2 regions of the Anaerotruncus sp. 80 genome follow, and region 2 is predicted to be linked to the other one. Evidence: predicted binding sites of a transcription regulator. Region 2 holds the regulator's gene; the other holds the start of a gene.

Region 1 (9,971 bases), on a different contig from region 2:
ATCTTTTTAGCGAAAATTTCTCCATTTTAGGCTCGCCTTTTTCTCTCTCTGCTGTACTCCCTTTCCTCTTCTATCAGACCGTCCTTCATTCTCTCCAAAGTATGAGGCATCTAATCGTCCATAATAGGTCAAATCGACCTATTATCCATTTTTTATTCCGCCCTATGTTATATCTATATATCTACCACGGATTTATCAACACAAAAAACGAAGGAGGAAAATTATGAACATGAACGATTTAAAGTTAGCTATGGGTGAACGTATACGTCTCGCTCGTGAAAGCAAGCACTTGTCCCGTGCGCAGCTCGCAGAGCTTGTTCACCTATCGACAAAATTTATTTCTGATATTGAAAACGGCGCAAAAGGAATGTCTCTTAAAAACTTTATACTGATAACGCAAGCTTTAGATACCCCAGCTGACTATCTGCTTTTCGGAAGTATGCAGTCGCCTCCCTCTGAACTGTGCAGCGAACCGAATCCCGACCAGAAATAAGCGTCAGCTTTTATGACCCGTTTAAAGAACTTACATTTGCTGCATCCCGCTTTCTTGCCAAAAGAGAAGACATCCCACAACACGCAAGATGTCTTCTCTTTCTTACAACATTATATATCCGGCTTCAGCAGATTACATCATGCCGCCCATGCCGCCTCCTGGCATACCTGCAGGCATAGCCGGAGCATCCTCTTTGATATCTACGATACCTGCTTCTGTAGTCAGAAGCATTGCGGAAGCAGAAGCTGCATTCTGCAGTGCAGAACGAGTCACTTTTACAGGGTCTACGATACCTGCTTCAATCATATCTACATACTCTTCAGTAGCTGCATTAAATCCGTATCCAACCTTCTGCTTCTTAACCTCAGCAACAACTACGCTGCCTTCAAAGCCTGCGTTTTCGGCAATCTGTCTAACTGGCTCTTCCAGCGCTCTTTCGATAATCTTTGCACCGGTTCTTTCGTCGCCTTCCAATGTATCTACATACTTGGATACTGCGTCGATTGCACTGCAAAGCGCTACACCGCCGCCTGCAACAATACCTTCTTCTACTGCTGCCTTGGTTGCGTTCAGTGCGTCCTCGATTCTCAGCTTTCTTTCCTTCAGTTCAGTTTCTGTAGCTGCACCAACTTTGATTACAGCAACACCGCCGGACAGCTTAGCCAATCTTTCCTGGAGTTTTTCTTTATCAAATTCAGATTCAGTTTCCTCAATCTGCTTCTTAATGGAGTTGATTCTTGCTGTAATGTCAGCTTTTTCACCTGCACCATTTACGATAACAGTGGAATCCTTGTCAACTTTAACAGTTGCAGCCTGACCCAGCATATCTAAAGTAGCTTCCTTTAGGTCATAGCCAACTTCTTCGCTGATTACTACGCCTCCTGTCAGTACAGCGATATCTTCCATCATAGCCTTTCTTCTATCACCAAAGCCAGGTGCCTTAACAGCAACGCAGTCGATGGTTCCTCTCAGCTTGTTGAGTACCAGTGTAGTCAGTGCTTCACCTTCTACGTCTTCTGCAACGATTAAGAGCTTTCTTCCCATCTTAACAACCTGTTCCAAAAGCGGAAGCAATTCCTGAATATTGCTGATTTTCTTATCTGTTAACAGAATCAGTGGATTTTCCATCACTGCTTCCATCTTTTCTGTGTCGCTTACCATATATGCGGACAGGTAACCTCTGTCGAACTGCATACCTTCTACTACATCTAAAGTGGTGCCCAGTGACTTTGCTTCTTCAACAGTGATAACGCCGTCATTTCCGACTTTTTCCATTGCTTCTGCAATCAGTGCGCCGATGTTTTCGTCTGCAGCAGAAACAGAAGCAACCTGTGCGATACTTTCCTTGGTTTCTACTTTCTTAGAAATTGTAGCAATTTTTTCTACAGCAGTTTCTACTGCACCCTGAATACCTCTCTTCAGAACCATAGGGTTTGCGCCTGCTGCTACATTCTTAAATCCTTCTTTAATAATGATCTGTGCCAGCAGTGTTGCAGTAGTAGTTCCGTCACCTGCAACGTCATTGGTCTTGGTTGCAACTTCTTTAACAAGCTGTGCACCCATATTTTCTACTGCATCTTCCAGTTCAATTTCTCTTGCGATAGTCACACCGTCGTTGGTGATTAGCGGAGAACCGAAAGATTTATTAATCAGGACATTTCTACCCTTAGGTCCCAGTGTAATCTTTACAGTATCTGCCAATTTATCCACGCCAGCCTGCAGTTTTCTTCTGGCGTCTTCTCCATAATATAAATCTTTTGCCATTTTACTTTACCTCCCAAACAAAAATTATTCTACTGTTGCCAGAATGTCTGCCTGGCTCATGATAGTATATTCCTCACCGTCATATTTAATTTCAGTGCCAGCATACTTGGAGAATACAACCTTATCTCCTGCCTTTACTTCCATCGGTTCGTCCTTGGTTCCAGGACCTACAGCTACGACTTCTGCCATCTGCGGTTTTTCCTTTGCTGCGCTGGCAAGAATGATGCCGCCCTGTGTTTTCTCTTCGGCTTCTAACTTCTTAATCACAACTCTGCTGCCCAGCGGCTTGATTCCAAAACTCATTTTCTCTACCTCCTGATATATATTTATCTAATTTTTATTCGATCCGTTATTAGCACTCAATCAAAACGAGTGCTAATCACTTTCTTTATTGTAGGTCTTTCTGCCCTCAATGTCAATATATTTTCCAAATTTTTTTATGTGTTTTTGGTGAAATTTTCCTTTACTCTCTCCGATTCTATTTTGGTCCGATATTTCCAAAATATGCACAAAAGCTCTTCCATATACTATATCCTATAAAAGGTGCCTCTCACGTAAATATAAGGAAGCGTTCTTTCTTCTCGAAAGAACGCTTCTCTGGAACAATTATGAGAGCTTTATCTCACTTCTGCCTTACGAAAGGCTTCTATAAAATTCGCAATGTAATCTGCTACTTTCGTGAGCATTTCCACGCCCCATTGCTGCGTAGCTTCTTTTGGATCATCTGGACCAATCCAGCCATTAGACGTGTACTTTATAACATCTCGAGGCACAGGAATGCCAATGCCGCCAAATTCTATTCTGTCAAATCCCATGGTTGGAAAATCTGCGCCCAAATCATCAATCAGTTCCTGCCCACGCATATGGTCAAAATACACCAGATTCGGATTTATTGCCAGCATTGCCGCGGTTTCCTCTCCACCACCGTGGCCGCCTGCCCACGCAGCATTGAGCTGGCCTGCCATAATCCACCAGTTCAACTGCACACCAAGCGCCCCTTTGCGGCTTAATTCAATGCACACGCGATTTAAAGTCGGGATATTGCCGCCATGACCGTTGAGGAACAAAATTTTCTTTGCTCCATGCGCTAGCAATCCATCGGTAATACGTGTCAGCAGCTGATACATACAGTCTTCGCCCAAGGACACAGTGCCCGAGAAACTAGTCATATCCTCACATACACCATAAGGGATTCCCGGTGCAGCAGCTATTTCAACCCGTTCCTCTATCATAGACAGTAATTTTTCCGGAATCATAGTGTCAACTCCCAGTACATTGTGGCTGCCATGGCTTTCCAAACATCCAATCGTCAAAATCACCATGTCATTTTTCTGAAAGTAAGACTCCGTTTGCCAATATGTCATTTCCGCAAGTCTCATTATTCTGTTACCTCAACATTACGCAGGCGATGGTATCCATTAGGATCCGGCGCAAAGCCGCTTACTTTCTTTGAAGCGCCCACATTGACACTCTCATAGTACAGCGGTGCATACGGTGACAAGTCTCCCAGCAATTCTTCCAGCTGATCATAATACTCTTGTCTTTTTTCCGGTTCAGCAGTTTCTCTTGCTGCAATGACCAACTTATCTACATCTTTATTTTTCAGGAAAGCATCGTTTCCAGGATAACCTGTCTGTGTAGAGTGCAGCAGTGAATAATAAGTATAGTCAGCATCACCTGTTACGCATACCCAACCTGCAAATGAAAGTTCATGTGAGCCAGTGCCCAGCTCGTCAAGCCATGTACCAAATTCCTTTGTTTGAATGCTTACTTCAATACCAATCTCCTTCAGCTGGCTCTGAATAACCTGACATATTTCATTTTTTACAGAATCATCTGTTACTGACAGAGTACAGGAGAATCCATCGGGATAGCCTGCATCAGCCATCAGTTCTTTCGCCTTCTCGATATTATGTTCATACTTCTGAATCTTTGCAGAGAAACCAAAGGTACTTGGCGGAATAACAGAATCTGCAGGCTCTCCCGCACCATACAGCATGGTTTCTACGATAGCTTCCTTGTCAATGGCATATCTGATTGCCTGTCTGACTCTCTCGTCAGCAAACTTCTCGTTGGTTTCGTTAATAGTCAGATAGGAAACACTCTGAGAAGGACCTTTGAACATCTGCAGGTTCTCATCTTCTTCTACACGCTTAGAATCATTAGCGGAAACGTTGTAAGCCAGATCAGCCTCACCAGTTTCAATCGCAATAACTCTCTGAGAAGCTTCCGGCACTACTTTCATAACCAGGTTCTGTGTCTTCGGTGCTCCCTGGAAGTAGTCAGGATTTGCCTCCAGTTTAGCGTACTCGCCCTGTTTCCATTCTACGAACTTGTACGCGCCGGTGCCAATCGGGTTCAGCGCAAATGCATCCTCATCTGCCTCTACTGCATGCTGCGGCACGATAGCGGTAAAAGGTACAGTCAGTGCAGATAGCAACGGAGAATACGGTTCCTTCGTCTTCACGATTACAGTATAGTCATCCTTTTTCTCAACTTCACTGATTGCGTCTACAACATAGGAAACATAGTTGGATTCTCTGGCTCTATTCAGAGAAAATACTACATCGTCTGCCGTCATAGCCTCACCATCGTGAAACTTCACATCCTGGCGCAGCTTGAATTCATAAGTTCTCTCATCCAGCTGTTCAAAGCTCTCTGCAAGCAGAGGCGCCGGTTCGTTGTTCTCGTCCATAGTTAACAGTGTGTCAAAAATCTGACTTGTTACAGTAACCGCCGGTGTTTCTTTGCCTACATGTGGATCCAGAGATGTGACGTCTGCAGCTTGTACCCAGGTCAAGGTGTCTTTCGCTGCACCGCCGGACTCTTCGCCGCCACCGCCGCAGGCTGCTGCTGTCAGCGCAAGACATAGCACCAGCACTAAGGTTAATACTTTTTTCATTTTAAACTTCCTCCTTCAGATTATTTATTTCGTGAACGCGTACACAGGCAGTAAAATGACCGGGTTCGCTTTCCACCAAAGGGATGTCCTGACCAAAGCAGGCTTCTGTCGCATAATTGCACCTTCCCGCAAAGCGGCAGCCAGGTTTCGGTTCAATCGGTGAACTGATTTCACCTTTCAAAATAATTCTTTCCATCTGTATGTCAGGATCCGGAACCGGAATCGCAGACAGAAGGGCCTTAGTATATGGATGTAGCGGTTTTGAGAAGAGCTGCTTCACATCGCAGTATTCCACCACCGTTCCTAAATACATTACCATGATTTTATCCGCTAAATGTTTGACAACAGATAAATCATGTGTGATAAACATATACGTCAAACCCATATCACGCTGCAAATCCTGCATCAAATTCAGAATCTGTGCCTGGATAGAAACATCCAAAGCCGAAACAGGCTCATCACAAACGATAAATTGCGGATTCAGTGACAAAGCTCTGGCAATACCGATACGCTGCCTTCTTCCGCCATCCAGTTCGTGTGGATAAGAATTAACAAAACGCTGCGCCAGACCTACCAAATCCATCATTTCGCGAACCTTTTGCTCCAAGGCTGCTTTGTCATTCTTTTTAATCACACCCTGAATCGTCAAAGGTAATGCAATCGACTGACTTACCGTCATACGAGGATTTAAAGAGGAGAATGGGTCCTGAAAAATCAGCTGCATGTCCTTCTTCAGTTCCTTCATCTCATTCTTGTTGTACTTTAGAATATTTTTTCCGTGAAACAGCACTTCTCCCGATGTTGGCTCATGTAAACGCAAAACCGCTCTGCCAAGAGTGGATTTTCCACAGCCTGACTCTCCAACAACTCCCAGCGTCTCTCCTTTTGCAATATCAAAAGTCACATCATCTACTGCATGAAGCTGCCCGGCTGGCGTTGCAAAATACTTCTTCAGGTGCTTGACTTCAAGTAATTTTTCTTTACTCATCTCATCACGCTCCTTTCCATGCGTCTTTTTCTGCGCCAAAGCGATGACAGCAAACACTGTGTCCCGGCGTTAATTCCACAGACTCCGGTGTCTTACAAGCACATACGTCTTTAGCATATTTACATCTTGGATGGAATCTGCAGCCCTCTGGTAAATTAGCTGGATCTGGCATCAGTCCTTCAATCGGCTGCAGCCGGTCTGTATCCTCATTCAGCTTCGGAATCGAATCAAACAGCCCTTCCGTATAAGGATGCACCCCGTTTTTAAACACATCGCGCAAGGTTCCCTGTTCTACAATCTCTCCAGCATACATGATTGCTACATATTCACAGTTTTGCGCTACTACTCCTAAATCGTGTGTGATAAGAAGCATGGATGTGCCTAGCTTACTTCTCAAATTCTTAATCAGATCCAGTACCTGCGCCTGTATCGTCACATCCAGTGCTGTAGTGGGTTCATCTGCTACCAGTAAATTCGGATTGCATGCCAGTGCTATGGCAATCACAACCCTTTGTTTCATTCCGCCAGAAAACTGATGCGGATATTCCTCTGCACGACTAGGATCAATACCAACCAGCGCTAACATTTCTCGCATTTTTTGATCCGCCTCTTCAGCAGATACTTTTTCATGTACAGCAATTACCTCTGAAATCTGTTTCCCCACAGTCATGACAGGATTCAACGCTGTCATCGGATCCTGAAAGATCATAGAAATTTCGTTTCCTCTAATCTTATACATATCCTCTTCACTAATCTCAGTAAGATTTTTCCCGTGATACAGAATTTCTCCGCCCACAATCCGACCCGGCGGCCACTGTATCAGTCGCAGGATAGCTTTCGCCAACGTTGTCTTTCCTGCACCAGTCTCTCCAACAAGTCCAACTGCAGCTCCCTGCGGTATATTCAGATTGACAGAATTAACTGCTCTTATGATGCCATCCTCGGTTTCATACCGTACAATCAAATCTTTGATTTCTAAAATATTATCCATAAACTTTTCTTCCTTACGTTAATTCTTCAGTTTCGGATCCAATGCGTCGCGCAGACCGTCTCCAATGATATTCAAAGCCAAAATTGTAACCAAAATCACCAGTCCTGGAAATACTGTGATATGCCATGCGTCTCTGATATAACCCCTGGCATTGGTAAGCATTGCACCCCACTCAGGAAGTGGCGGCTGAATGCCTAGCCCTAAGAATGATAAGCCTGCAATAGACAGAATCGCACCAGCAATCGCCATAGTCACCTCAACAATCAATGGCGCCATAGCATTAGGCAAAATTTGCTGGAAGATGATCTTTCTGTCCGATGCACCCACTGCCTTTGCTGCTTCAATAAATTCTCTTTCTCGAATTGTCATTACAGATGCTCTCGTAATGCGGGCAAATTCTGGTACATATCCAATCGCAATAGATATCAATACGTTGACTAATCCTGGTCCCAATGCTGCTACGATAGCAATTGCCAGCAGCATATAAGGCAGAGAAAGCACAACGTCCATCAGACGCATGATTACATTATCCACACGTCCTCCATAATAGCCTGCTACCGCACCGATAACAATTCCTACGATACCAGCTGCAAGAACTGCAGCAATACTCATAAATAAAGAGTATCTGGTTCCCCATAAAATACGCAGAAGGATATCTCGTCCGAACTCATCCAGCCCCAGGATATGTGAACTGCTTGGCGGTTCAAACCGCTGCGTCAGGTTTTGACTGATTACCAGTGTATCGTAGATGGAGTCGTTGGTGACCCAGTCAATCACTAAAGTGATAATTCCAATTAACGCCAGACATAGAAGAAAAATCAAACTGATAACGGCCATCTTGTTCTTCTTGAATCGTCTCCAGGCATCCGCCCACAAAGTTCTGGCTTTTACTGTGCCGCTATTGTTTTGCAAAACGTTTTCCAAGTCTTTTTCCTCCTCCCACGCTCTTGTATTGTGCTTTAATTCTTGGATCAACAAATGCGTACAGAATGTCCACCAGCAAATTGACCACAGAATACATCAGCGCCAGGAACATTGCAGATCCTAATACCATAGGCATGTCCTTGGCTTTGATAGATTCTACCATGAATCGTCCCAGTCCCGGCCACGAAAAGATGGTTTCTGTCAGTGCTGCACCGCCAAGCAACATACCAAACTGCAGTCCAATCACTGTTACGATTGGAATCAGTGCATTTTTGAACATATGATTTTTCGTAATATATCCTTCCTTCAGACCTTTAGATCGCGCCGTATCTATGTAATCCTGCCGCATGGATTCCAGCATGCTGGAACGTGTCATACGCATAATGCTGGCTGCACAGCCTGTCCCAAGAGTCAGCGCCGGGAGAATTAAACTCGGCAGCAGCGCCATCCCTTCTCCCATACCTGATGCCGGAAGCCAGCCCAAGCTCAGTGAGAAAAACATAACCAACAGAAGACCCAGCCAAAAGTTCGGCATGGCTACACCGATTAATCCTAATACAGTAGCGATATTATCTACCCACGTATATTGCTTTTTCGCTGATAAAATGCCAATTGGAACACCTATCAGAATCGCTACAAGAATACCGGCAATAGATAGAATCACCGTATTGGGAAAGTACCCCAGTACCTGCGGCAATACTTCCAGCTGGCTCTTCCAAGAAGTCCCAAAATCGCCTTTTAGTGCGTCAGTCATATAATCGAAATAACGCACAAACAGATTATGGTCCAGCCCTAACTCTTCTCGCATCGCCTGAACTGCTGACTCAGATGCCTGCTGTCCCAGTATCATACGAGTCGGATCACCTGGAGAAACAGCCAGGATGAAAAATACCAGAAATGATACACCGATTAATACCGGTATCATCATCAGTAATCGTTTCAAGACATATTTGTACACGTTTTATTCCTCCTCCTTATATAAAGGAATTTGCTCAAAAGTTCCTTTAACCAGAAGCTTTTTATTCTGCATCATCAATCTGCCTTTCGCCATAACAGTATCGATCTGCAAGTCCTCATCCAAAAGCACCAAATCTGCATCACTCTCCGGATGTAAACAACCCTTTCTCGGATAAAGTTCCAAGGCTTTAGCTACATTGCTCGTAATCAGCTGAATTGCTTCCTCCATCGGTACTTTGAAATCGACAACCAAATTTCGAATAATTTCATACAACGGTTCCATACCGCCGATCATTACATCTACTACTGCGTCCTTTGCCTCATTCCATACTGGAATACTTCCTCCGGCATCAGAGCTGACAGTCAGTCTTTCGATTCCCATTTCCTGCACGACCTCATAGAGTTCGTCTGTTTTAGATGGCTCAGTCGTAAAATCTGCCCAGCCTCCCATTGCCATAAATCGCTTTGCTGCCTCGGTGTGACAGTCCATATGCGTTGGACGAAAATGTTTGATTGGAATCTGCTGCTCATCGCATATTTCTATAATGTCATCCAGCGTTCTGCCGATTCCGCCTACGTGAAGGTGCAGCACGCCTGGTTTTCCCGACACCAAAGAAGCCATACGTATATCCGATGTCAGCCGCGTCAGCTCTTCCTTTGTCGGTCGAGATGCCCGGTGATCCGATATCGCCAATTTACATCCTAGAATTTCATCGATATAGACAATATCCTTTGCTACCGATCCGGTTACAGTTACAGGCGGATAGATATAAGCCCCTGTCAAGCAGTAAGCGCTAATTCCCTCTTGCTTTAATGACTTTGTTTTTGCCAGCAAGTTTTCCACGCTGCGCGTAAAGCTATCGGTTCCCAGCAGTCCCACTACAGTAGTAACCCCTGCTTTGATAATAGATGACAGCGGAAGTTCCGGTATACGCGATTGAAATCCGCCTTC
Region 2 (9,971 bases):
CAGACTTCCAATTGATACATCAGAGCCAGTAGCAGTATATCAGAAACTGGAATTGAAAGAGAAGGTTATTGTTGATGGGCTTTGTGAGTTGACCCCAGGTAAGCTGCGCTTTACCACAAAGATTGAGCCGGAAAACCCTGGCTATTTCTACAACTATTTTAAAGCCAGCAACAAGGACGAGAAACTTCTTGTTCTTTATGTGAAGGTGAAGAATCTTTCCAGCGAGAAGAAAGACGCTGACAGTTTTTATGGTGTTCGTATCGTGACGGAGGATGGGGAGAACTATATCGGCAACGTGGTGGCTGACGATGAAAACAAAGCCAACATCACCTCTTACGAGGATATCGGGAAGGGAAAAAACCGCGGGACTTACGGCGTGGCAAGCATTCCAAAAGCTGCAGGAGACGGCAAGTGCAGTCTTTACCTGTATGCAGGCGGAAACTATTATTTGTATGAATATGAGAAATAGATGAGAAAGCCCTCGGCAGTATGTCCGGGGGTTTGCTGCTGCTTGCAAGTATGTGAAGAAAGCGCGGAAGATAATACGCAAGTAGGAAGAGGCACTTTAACCTAAATCGCTATTTTTCTAAAAAAGTGTATAAGAAGGTGGGCAATTTTTAACCGAAAAACAGAAAGCATTGAAAAAGTGTATAAGTGAGGGTAAGGTGTATTGCGGTACATCGTGAATTTTCCTTAAATCCTTATAGATTATGCAAGAATATCGAGATGTTGAGAAGTATCTTGCAGAAAATGCAAGCCATGCAGTGATGGAAGGCGAAAGTTTTATACATTTTTCAGGTAAAAATAGAAAATGGGTTAAACGAGGTACTAAAAAACAGCAAATCAACCGACGGTTCCTGTTCAAAAAAACGTATTTCCCTATAATAAAAGGGTAAGGAGGAAGGAATTTTGAATCAAGTAAAAATCGGCAGATTCATAGCAGACTGCCGCAAGGAGAAACACATTACCCAGGCACAGCTTGCGGAGAAATTGAACATTACCAACAGAGCAGTGTCAAAGTGGGAAACCGGAAAGAGTATGCCGGACGTATCCATCATGGTTGAACTATGCGGCATTTTGGGTATTACGGTCAATGAGCTTTTGAGCGGAGAAAGGATTTCCATGGAGCATTATCAGAAAAAAGCAGAAAAAAATTTAATTGAACTGCAGGAGAAAAAAGAAAAAGCAAGAAAGGCCCTAAACAGGGTGGAATTGATTTGGACTATCGCTGCCGTATTGCTGGCACCTGTTCATTTTATGATTAATTATTATTATCCGCAAAATAATGGAACAGGCATCGGCCTATTAATCTTACTGATTGGTCTGTTCCTGTTCACGGGATATTTTCTGCGATATTATGAATTGCGGCTGAAGTAGTCTGGGAGCGCTAGACTTATGCATTGTCGGTCGGCTAAGTGCAGCAAGCTGACCGGCATAAACGCCTAAAATACAGCAAAAAACGCTGAGCACAGCGAAAATGATTCCGATGGAAATTTTCCTTCTTCAAACAGGGTTAGCGTTTCCAGTGAAAAAGTGGAAAAGGTTGTAAAACCGCCGCATACGCTGACTTTCAGAAAGAGCATGAGGGTCGGCGATACGTCTTTTTTGACTGAAGTCATACCGAACAGAAATCCTTACATGGTTTTCATAAAATAAATGAAAACAAAAATTACAATGAAAGCAAAAGCTAAACAGCCGTAATGGGACTCTTGATTTCTGTAAGATGACTGCGATGAATAAGATGGCTTTTTTTGAAGAGGCTCTTGCTTTGGCTTCATGCATCTCTTGCTCTGCTGCTGTTTATAAAGCAATGCCAGCGGATCAGTTTGATTTAAAATCCGCAGGTAAAATGAACGAACCCAGTCTATGTCTTCCTGATCACATAGGTCTTCAGAAAATGCGTCCTCTTCGTGGGCCAGATAGTTACGTATGTAGCGAAGGTGTTTCAGCTGCTTCAAATCAGAGTACCAGTTGGGAATGCCCTGACATTCCCGCGCGTAGGTTTTTTGCATTTCATCAATATAAAGCGTCACACCGTGGTTTTCACCATAGAGGTCGCCGCACAGCTTGTCCAGTCGTTTGAATTCTTCAAAGAATGTATAATTTGAATTTCTCATAACAAATCCTAACAGAAACGTTACAGCTTTTCGATATGTTTTTTAATCGCTTCAAAGCTGGTGTCGCTGATGCAGTGTTCCATGCGGCAGGCGTCTTCGTAAGCAAGGGATTCCTCTACACCCAGAAGTATCAGTGCTTTTGCCAGCACATTGTGCTTCTCATAGGTCTTTTCAGCGATAAATAGTCCCTGTTTTGTCAACTCAATCTGTCCATCACTGTCCATTGTCACAAAACCGTTTTCGCGAAACTTTTTCATGGCGACACTGACGGTAGGCTTAGAAAAACCCATTTCATTGACGATATCGATGGAACGGACCGAACCGTTTCTCTTCTTTAAAATATATATGGTTTCAAAATAATCTTCTGCAGATTGTTGGATTTTCATAACATGTCCTCATTTCATTTTTTCCTATTCTATCATAAAAAAAAAGTATTGACAAGAAGGTTAGGGTGTGCTAACCTATAAAAGCAATGAGTTAGAATAAACTAACTGGAGAGGAGGATAGGTCGATGAGTGTGGTAATTATTGGAGGACACGAGCGAATGGAGCGCAGGTATCAGAAAATATGTGAGGAATACGGGTGTACTGCCAAAGTTTACACCAAGGAAAAGGGCGCCATGAAGAAAAAAATCGGCTCACCGGATTTATTGATTTGTTTTACTACTACAGTATCGCATAAAATGGTACATGCGGCGTCTCAAGAGGCAAAGCGAGGCGGCTTTCCGATTGCACATTGTCACAGCAGCAGCGGCTACGCTTTGGCAGAAGTGCTGAAGCAGCAGATACCTGCGTCTTTGAATCCGTGAGTTAGGTAGTGCTAACTATTGCAGCAAGAACACATGTAAGGAGGAATTATGATGCCTTTATCCATGGCAAAACCGGGTGAAACCGTAACAATAAAGAAAATCGGCGGTAAGCCTGAAGTCCGTCAGCATATGGCAGAACTCGGGTTTGTGGTAGATGAGACGGTAACCGTTGTCAGCGAAGTCGGTGGAAATATGATTCTGCAGGTAAAAGATAGCAGAATTGCTTTGGGCAAAGATATGGCCGGAAAAATTATGTTTTAAATTGGGAGGTAATGATGCGTACTTTAAAGGAAGTAAACGTAGGAGAAACTGTTTCAGTGGAGAAAATTAACGGAGCAGGCGCAGTAAAAAGAAGAATTATGGACATGGGGTTGACAAAAGGAACGACTGTTTATATCAGAAAAGTTGCTCCGCTGGGTGACCCTATTGAATTGACTGTCAGAGGATATGAACTCAGTATCAGAAAAGCGGATGCTGAAATGATAGATGTTAAATAAGGGAGGAAGAAAGAATGCAGTACAAAATAGCCCTTGCCGGAAACCCAAACAGCGGTAAGACGACTTTATTTAACGCCTTGACAGGAAGCGCCCAGTATGTGGGCAACTGGCCTGGCGTAACCGTAGAAAAGAAAGACGGAAAACTGAAAGGACATAACGATGTTATTATTCAGGACTTGCCGGGCATTTATTCCCTGTCCCCATACACCTTAGAAGAAGTTGTATCCAGAAGATATCTTGTCACTGAAAAACCGGACGCAATTTTAAATATTATCGATGGCACCAACATCGAAAGAAATCTGTACTTAACCACACAGCTCATCGAGCTGGGGATTCCTGTGCTGGTGTGCGTCAACATGATGGATCTTGTCAGAAAGAACGGAGATAAGGTTGACCTTGACAAGCTTAGCAAAGAACTGGGCTGCCAGGTTCTTCCAATCAGCGCCTTGAAAGGGGAAGGCTGCATCGAGGCAGCAGAAAAAGCGCTGAAAATCGCAGAGAAACATAAGACAGTAGATATGCCTCACGTATTTACTGGAAGCGTGGAACATGCCATTGCGCATATTGAAGAATCCATCTCACTGATGGTCGATCAAAATTTCCTGCGCTGGTATGCAATTAAAATCTTTGAGAGAGATGAAGATGTTTTAGATACGCTGAAAATAGATGCCGATTTATTAGAACATTTGGAAGAACATATCAAAGACTGCGAAACGGAACTGGACGATGAAGCGGAAAGCATCATCACCAATCAGAGATACGCCTATATCAGTAAAATCGTCAGCAGTGCAGTCGTAAAAAAAGAAAGACGCGAAAATCTGACTATTTCTGATAAAATTGACAGGATTGTTACCAATCGAATTCTAGCACTTCCAATTTTTATCGTGGTTATGTGGCTGGTATACTATATCGCCATGTCTACAGTCGGTGCTATGGCAACGGATTGGACCAACGATGTACTCTTTGGAGATATTGTACCACCTGCAGTTTCCGGATTCTTAGAAGGAATCGGCTGTGCAGACTGGCTGGTCGGCTTAATTGTAGATGGCGTCGTTGCCGGTGTAGGCGCAGTGCTCGGATTTGTACCGCAAATGTTAGTGCTGTTCATTCTGCTGGCATTCCTGGAAAGCTGCGGCTACATGGCAAGAATTGCCTTCATTATGGATCGAATTTTCCGCAGGTTCGGACTTTCTGGAAAATCTTTTATTCCGATGCTGGTCGGTGTTGGCTGTGGTGTGCCGGGCGTTATGGCTTCAAGAACCATCGAAAGCGACCGGGACAGAAAAATGACTGTTATGACGACAACCTTTATTCCGTGCGGCGCAAAGATGCCGATTGTAGCGCTCATTGCAGGCGCGCTCTTTGATGGAGATGCATGGGTGGCAACAAGTGCGTACTTTGTAGGTGTTGCCGCTATCGTAATTTCAGGAATCATCCTGAAGAAGACAAAGATGTTTGCGGGAGAACCTGCACCGTTTGTGATGGAACTTCCGGCATATCATATGCCGACCATCGGTACACTTCTTAGAAGAATGTGGGAAAGAGGCTGGTCTTTTATTAAAAGAGCTGGTACAATTATCTTATTATCCACAATCGTAATCTGGTTCCTGTCCAACTTCAGTGTACAGGGCGGATTCCATATGATTTCCGACGTATTGGAACAGGATACGACACTGCTTGCAAATCTGGGGACACTTCTTGCATGGATTTTCGTTCCACTGGGATTCGGAAGCTGGAAAGCGACCGTTGCGGCTATTACCGGTCTTGTAGCGAAGGAAAACGTAGTTGGTACATTCGGCGTACTTTATGGATTTGCAGAAGTTGCTGAAGATGGTGCAGAATACTGGAGTGCATTGTCCGCAGACTTTACCGCAGCAGCAGCTTACGCATTCTTAGTATTCAATCTGCTCTGCGCTCCATGCTTTGCGGCAATGGGTGCAATTAAGAGAGAAATGAACAACACCAAGTGGTTCTGGTTTGCAATCGGTTATCAGACAATCCTTGCTTATCTGGTATCTATGTGTGTATATCAGTTCTGGACAGCTTTCGCCGGCGGCGGATTCGGAATCGGAACAGTCGCAGCAATTGTAGCGGCAGCGTTCATCATTTATATGTTGGTTCGTCCGGCTTCTCAGAGCACTGAAAGTATTAAAAAAGTTGCGTATAAGAATAATAAAGCGGCATAAAAAATATGGAGGGGTGATAGCATGAATGCAGCAACGATTGGCGTATTACTCATTGTAGTAATACTGGCAGGGCTTGCGCTTTGGTCGATTATCAAGAGCAAGAAAAATGGCGGCGGCTGTGCAGGCTGCGATGGCTGCGGCGGTGGCTGCAGTCACTGCAATGTTGAAAAGGGAAATTGAAGAGAACATGAAAGAAAAGGACGGTGCGCCAAATGACGTACCGTCCCTTTGATATTGTACTAGATAATCTCTGCGATTTCTTCAAAACTCTTTTTCTTTAGTATAGGAAGTTTGTAGTTAGGATCAGGTTTACCCACGACAAGAACCATAACCGGAGTTTCCCCTTCCGGACGCCCGAGAAGGGTGCGAAGGAAGGTTGGCGGTGCCGGTGTATAGGTCAGACTGGCAAGACCGGCGTTTCGCAGCGCATTGATCAGAAAACCGATGGAAATACCGATGGATTCGTTGACATAATAATTCTGATCTTTGGTACCGTCTTCCAATGTTTTGTACCATTCCTTGAAGATAACGATGAGACAAGGTGCTTGTGTAAGGAAAGGCTTTTCCCAGTTGACGTCCAGCTTGTCAAGGTCAGCTTGCCATTCGGCAGTAATTTTGCTTTCGTAAAATTTCTTTTCGACTTTTTCGGCTTCTTCTCGAATTTTTGCTTTCATAGCCGGATCGGTTACGATACTAAAATGCCAAGGCTGCTTGTCTGCACCGTTAGGGGCAGTTCCCGCAGTTAAAACACAGTTTTTGATCACTTCCATGTCAATGGGATCTGGCAGGAATTCTCTGTATGTACGGCGCTTGCGGGATTCTTCCAAAAGTTTTTTCGATTTCTCTTTCATGAAAAAATACCTCTTGTAAAATAACTAAGAAAAGAATAGCACAGTTTTTTTGACAATGCAAGGTATAATTGTTATACTTGAACAAAAAATATTCATATATATTGTGGTTTATAAACATGAAACGCTGTTTCTCTGTACAGTGGAACAGTGCATGCATTCACCAAAAATACACAAAAACATCATAAAAAAATGTGAAAATCCTGTTGACATTAGGGTAGAATAGGACTATATTATATATAGTGATTAGCACTCGAAAGAAGTGAGTGCTAATAAGGAGAAGCGTTATGGAATTAACAGATAGAAAATTGAAGATTTTACAGGCCATTATCAGTGACTATGTCAGATCAGCAGAGCCTGTGGGTTCCAGAACCCTCTCGAAGAGATTTGATCTAGGTATCAGTCCAGCCACAATCAGAAATGAAATGAGTGACCTGGAGGAGATGGGATATCTGACCCATCCGCATACTTCGGCTGGTAGAGTTCCTTCTGATAAGGCGTACAGATTATATGTGAATAAGCTGATGGAGAAACGTGAGCTGAGCCCGATTGAGAAAAATCTCATTGCAGAAAAACTCAGGGCAGATGTCAGCGAATTTGATGAGACTATCAAGCACGCTGCCAGAATCCTTTCAGAGATTACCAATCTGACTTCTTTTGCGATGACGCCGACCAAAAATGAGGATACCCTGAAGTTCATCAACCTATTGCCGGTGGATGAGACTACAGTGGTTTTGATGATCGTGTCAGAGAGTGGAAAGATTTCTAATACAGCCCTAAGAATGCGGGTACCATATACCGAAGAAGGACTGCAGATTCTGGCAAAGAATATGACCTATAATTTTAACGGCAAGAAGATTACAGATGTTCTGAAAGAACACATTATCGCAAGTTTTGAGTCTGACATAGAGGCGATGAGCAAGCTGGCTGAGAATATCATGCCAAACTTTATGAAGACATTGGAAGATATGCTCAATGTGAATCTCTATATGGATGGACTTACTAATATATTCGACATTCCGGAATATAACGATCTGGAAAGGGCAAAGAGCTTTCTTTCGCTTCTGGATAAGAAAGAAGACTTTGCGAAGAAGTTAATGGAGAGAGAAGATGGTATCATCGTTACCATTGGAGATGAAAATGCTGATGATTTGATGAATGATTGTTCCATGATTACGGCAACCTATCATGTAGATGGCAAGATGGTCGGCAAGATTGGCGTTATCGGACCGACTCGTATGAAGTATGGAGAAATTACTTCTATCATCGAGTATCTGACTGACAATCTCAGCAGCACATTTCAACTAGAAGGCGGTGAAGACGAAGAGTGAGTGAGGAGACTAAGGTGAACCAGGAAGAATTAAAAGAAGAACTGAACCAAGAAGAAGCAGTAGAAATGGAAGAAAAAGAAATTCCGGAAGATGATAATGCTGAGGAATCCTGCGAAGAGCAGACTGAAACCAAAGAAGAGACATCTGAGGAAGACGAGGCGCTGAATACCAAATATCTTAGATTGATGGCAGACTTTCAGAACTATAAGAGACGGGCAGAAAAAGAGAAAGGCGATATTTATGCCTATGCCAATGAGAAAATTATTGTAGAACTTTTGACCGTCATGGATAATTTTGAAAGAGCGCTGCAGCACGAATCCGCAGACGAAAGCTTTGCAGAAGGCATGAAAATGATTTTCAAACAGCTGACTGACGTATTAGAAAAAGCCGGTCTGGAAGAGATCAAGGCACAGGGCGAGGATTTCGATCCGAACTTCCACAATGCTGTCATGACTGAAGACAATGCAGAGTATGAAAGCGGCAAAGTGACAGAAGTGCTTCAAAAGGGATATTTGCTTAATAAGAAGGTTATTAGACCTTCGATGGTTAAAGTCAATAATTAACTTGTCAAATTGTCCCACAGCGTTGTTGCTCTTGATGTTTCGCTTCTCACGTACCAGGAGTACGCTCCGAGGCTCAACATCTTCGGCGCCTAGCTGTGAAACAATTTTACGGCGTTAATTAAAAGGAACGGCTTTAACGAAACTAATGTAAAAAAAGAAAATTTATTATAATCCAAAAGGAGGAATTTTAAATGGCTAAAGTAATCGGTATAGATTTAGGAACAACAAACAGTTGCGTATCCGTGCTGGAAGGTGGCGATCCTGTCGTAATCGCAAATGCAGAGGGTAACAGAACTACACCATCTGTAGTGGGTTTTGCAAAGAATGGTGAAAGACTGGTAGGTGAAACTGCAAAGAGACAGGCAGTAACCAACCCGGACAGAACCATTGCGTCCATCAAGAGACACATGGGTGAAGACTACACTGTAGAAATCGACGGCAAGAAATATACGCCGCAGGATATTTCTGCAATGATCCTTTCCAAGCTGAAGGCGGATGCAGAGGCTTATTTAGGTGAAAAAGTAACAGAGGCAGTTATCACTGTTCCTGCTTACTTCTCCGATGCCCAGAAGCAGGCAACTAAGGATGCAGGTAAAATTGCAGGTCTGGAAGTAAAGAGAATCATCAACGAGCCGACTGCTGCATCTTTGGCATATGGTCTTGACAAGGAAGAAGGGTCTCACAAGATTCTGGTATATGACCTGGGCGGTGGTACTTTCGACGTATCTATTCTGGAACTGGGCGACGGCGTATTTGAAGTACTGGCAACCAACGGTGATACCCACCTGGGCGGTGACGACTTTGACAATGCAGTGATGAACTTCCTGGCTGACAGCTTTGCGAAGGAAAACGGTGTAGATCTTCGTGCAGACAAGATGGCACTGCAGAGACTGAAAGAGGCAGCTGAAAAAGCGAAGAAAGAATTATCCAGTGCACAGACCACTAACATCAATCTGCCGTTTATTACAGTAACCGCAGACGGTCCGCTGCACATGAATATGGATCTGACCAGAGCGAAATTTGACCAGCTGACTGCTGATTTAGTAAAGAAATCAATCGAGCCAATGAAGAAAGCTATGGCAGACGCAGGTGTTACCAATGCTGACCTGGCAAAGGTTATCTTAGTCGGCGGTTCCACCAGAATTCCGGCAGTACAGGAAGCTGTTAAGAATGTAACCGGAAAAGATCCGTTTAAGGGTATCAATCCTGACGAATGTGTATCTATCGGTGCTGCTATTCAGGCTGGCGTATTAACCGGCGAAGTTAACGATGTACTGCTTCTGGATGTTACACCGCTGTCTCTGTCCATTGAAACACTAGGCGGCGTAGCTACTAAGCTGATTGAAAGAAATACAACGATTCCAACTAAGAAGAGTCAGATTTTTTCCACAGCTGCTGACAATCAGACTGCTGTAGATATTCACGTAATGCAGGGTGAACGCGAAATGGCTTCCGGCAACATTACACTGGGTCGTTTCCAGCTGACCGGCATTGCACCGGCTCCTCGCGGTATTCCGCAGATTGAGGTTACCTTCGACATCGACGCAAACGGTATCGTAAATGTTAGCGCAAAAGACTTGGGTACCGGCAAAATGCAGAACATTACTATCACTTCTTCCAC

The links. Region 2 encodes HrcA, which represses chaperone genes, less so after heat shock. Its sites were predicted from a motif close to TGTTAGCACTCNNNNNNNNNGAGTGCTAACA; they were not measured.
Region 1: D1155_RS14725 (co-chaperone GroES) is a predicted target of HrcA. The motif match lies at 2,608-2,638, and genes of this name have one in related genera.

What each region holds. Positions count from the first base shown of each region.
Region 1 covers NZ_QWES01000040.1:15,322-25,292, reverse strand. The annotation lists gene D1155_RS14735 (helix-turn-helix transcriptional regulator) at 224-493, shown strand; gene groL (chaperonin GroEL) at 626-2,257, opposite strand; gene D1155_RS14725 (co-chaperone GroES) at 2,282-2,560, opposite strand; gene D1155_RS14720 (creatininase family protein) at 2,875-3,621, opposite strand; gene D1155_RS14715 (ABC transporter substrate-binding protein) at 3,636-5,159, opposite strand; gene D1155_RS14710 (oligopeptide/dipeptide ABC transporter ATP-binding protein) at 5,161-6,147, opposite strand; gene D1155_RS14705 (ABC transporter ATP-binding protein) at 6,152-7,138, opposite strand; gene D1155_RS14700 (ABC transporter permease) at 7,157-8,062, opposite strand; gene D1155_RS14695 (ABC transporter permease) at 8,037-9,020, opposite strand; gene iadA (beta-aspartyl-peptidase) at 9,024-9,971, opposite strand, start outside.
Region 2 covers NZ_QWES01000001.1:134,465-144,435, reverse strand. The annotation lists gene D1155_RS00675 (hypothetical protein) at 1-469, shown strand, start outside; gene D1155_RS00670 (helix-turn-helix transcriptional regulator) at 910-1,377, shown strand; gene D1155_RS00665 (CrcB family protein) at 1,443-1,619, opposite strand; gene D1155_RS00660 (DUF6548 family protein) at 1,635-2,117, opposite strand; gene D1155_RS00655 (metal-dependent transcriptional regulator) at 2,138-2,503, opposite strand; gene D1155_RS00650 (DUF2325 domain-containing protein) at 2,629-2,925, shown strand; gene D1155_RS00645 (FeoA family protein) at 2,974-3,186, shown strand; gene D1155_RS00640 (ferrous iron transport protein A) at 3,201-3,422, shown strand; gene feoB (ferrous iron transport protein B) at 3,437-5,608, shown strand; gene D1155_RS00630 (FeoB-associated Cys-rich membrane protein) at 5,630-5,788, shown strand; gene D1155_RS00625 (nitroreductase family protein) at 5,848-6,459, opposite strand; gene hrcA (heat-inducible transcriptional repressor HrcA) at 6,744-7,787, shown strand; gene grpE (nucleotide exchange factor GrpE) at 7,802-8,350, shown strand; gene dnaK (molecular chaperone DnaK) at 8,542-9,971, shown strand, end outside.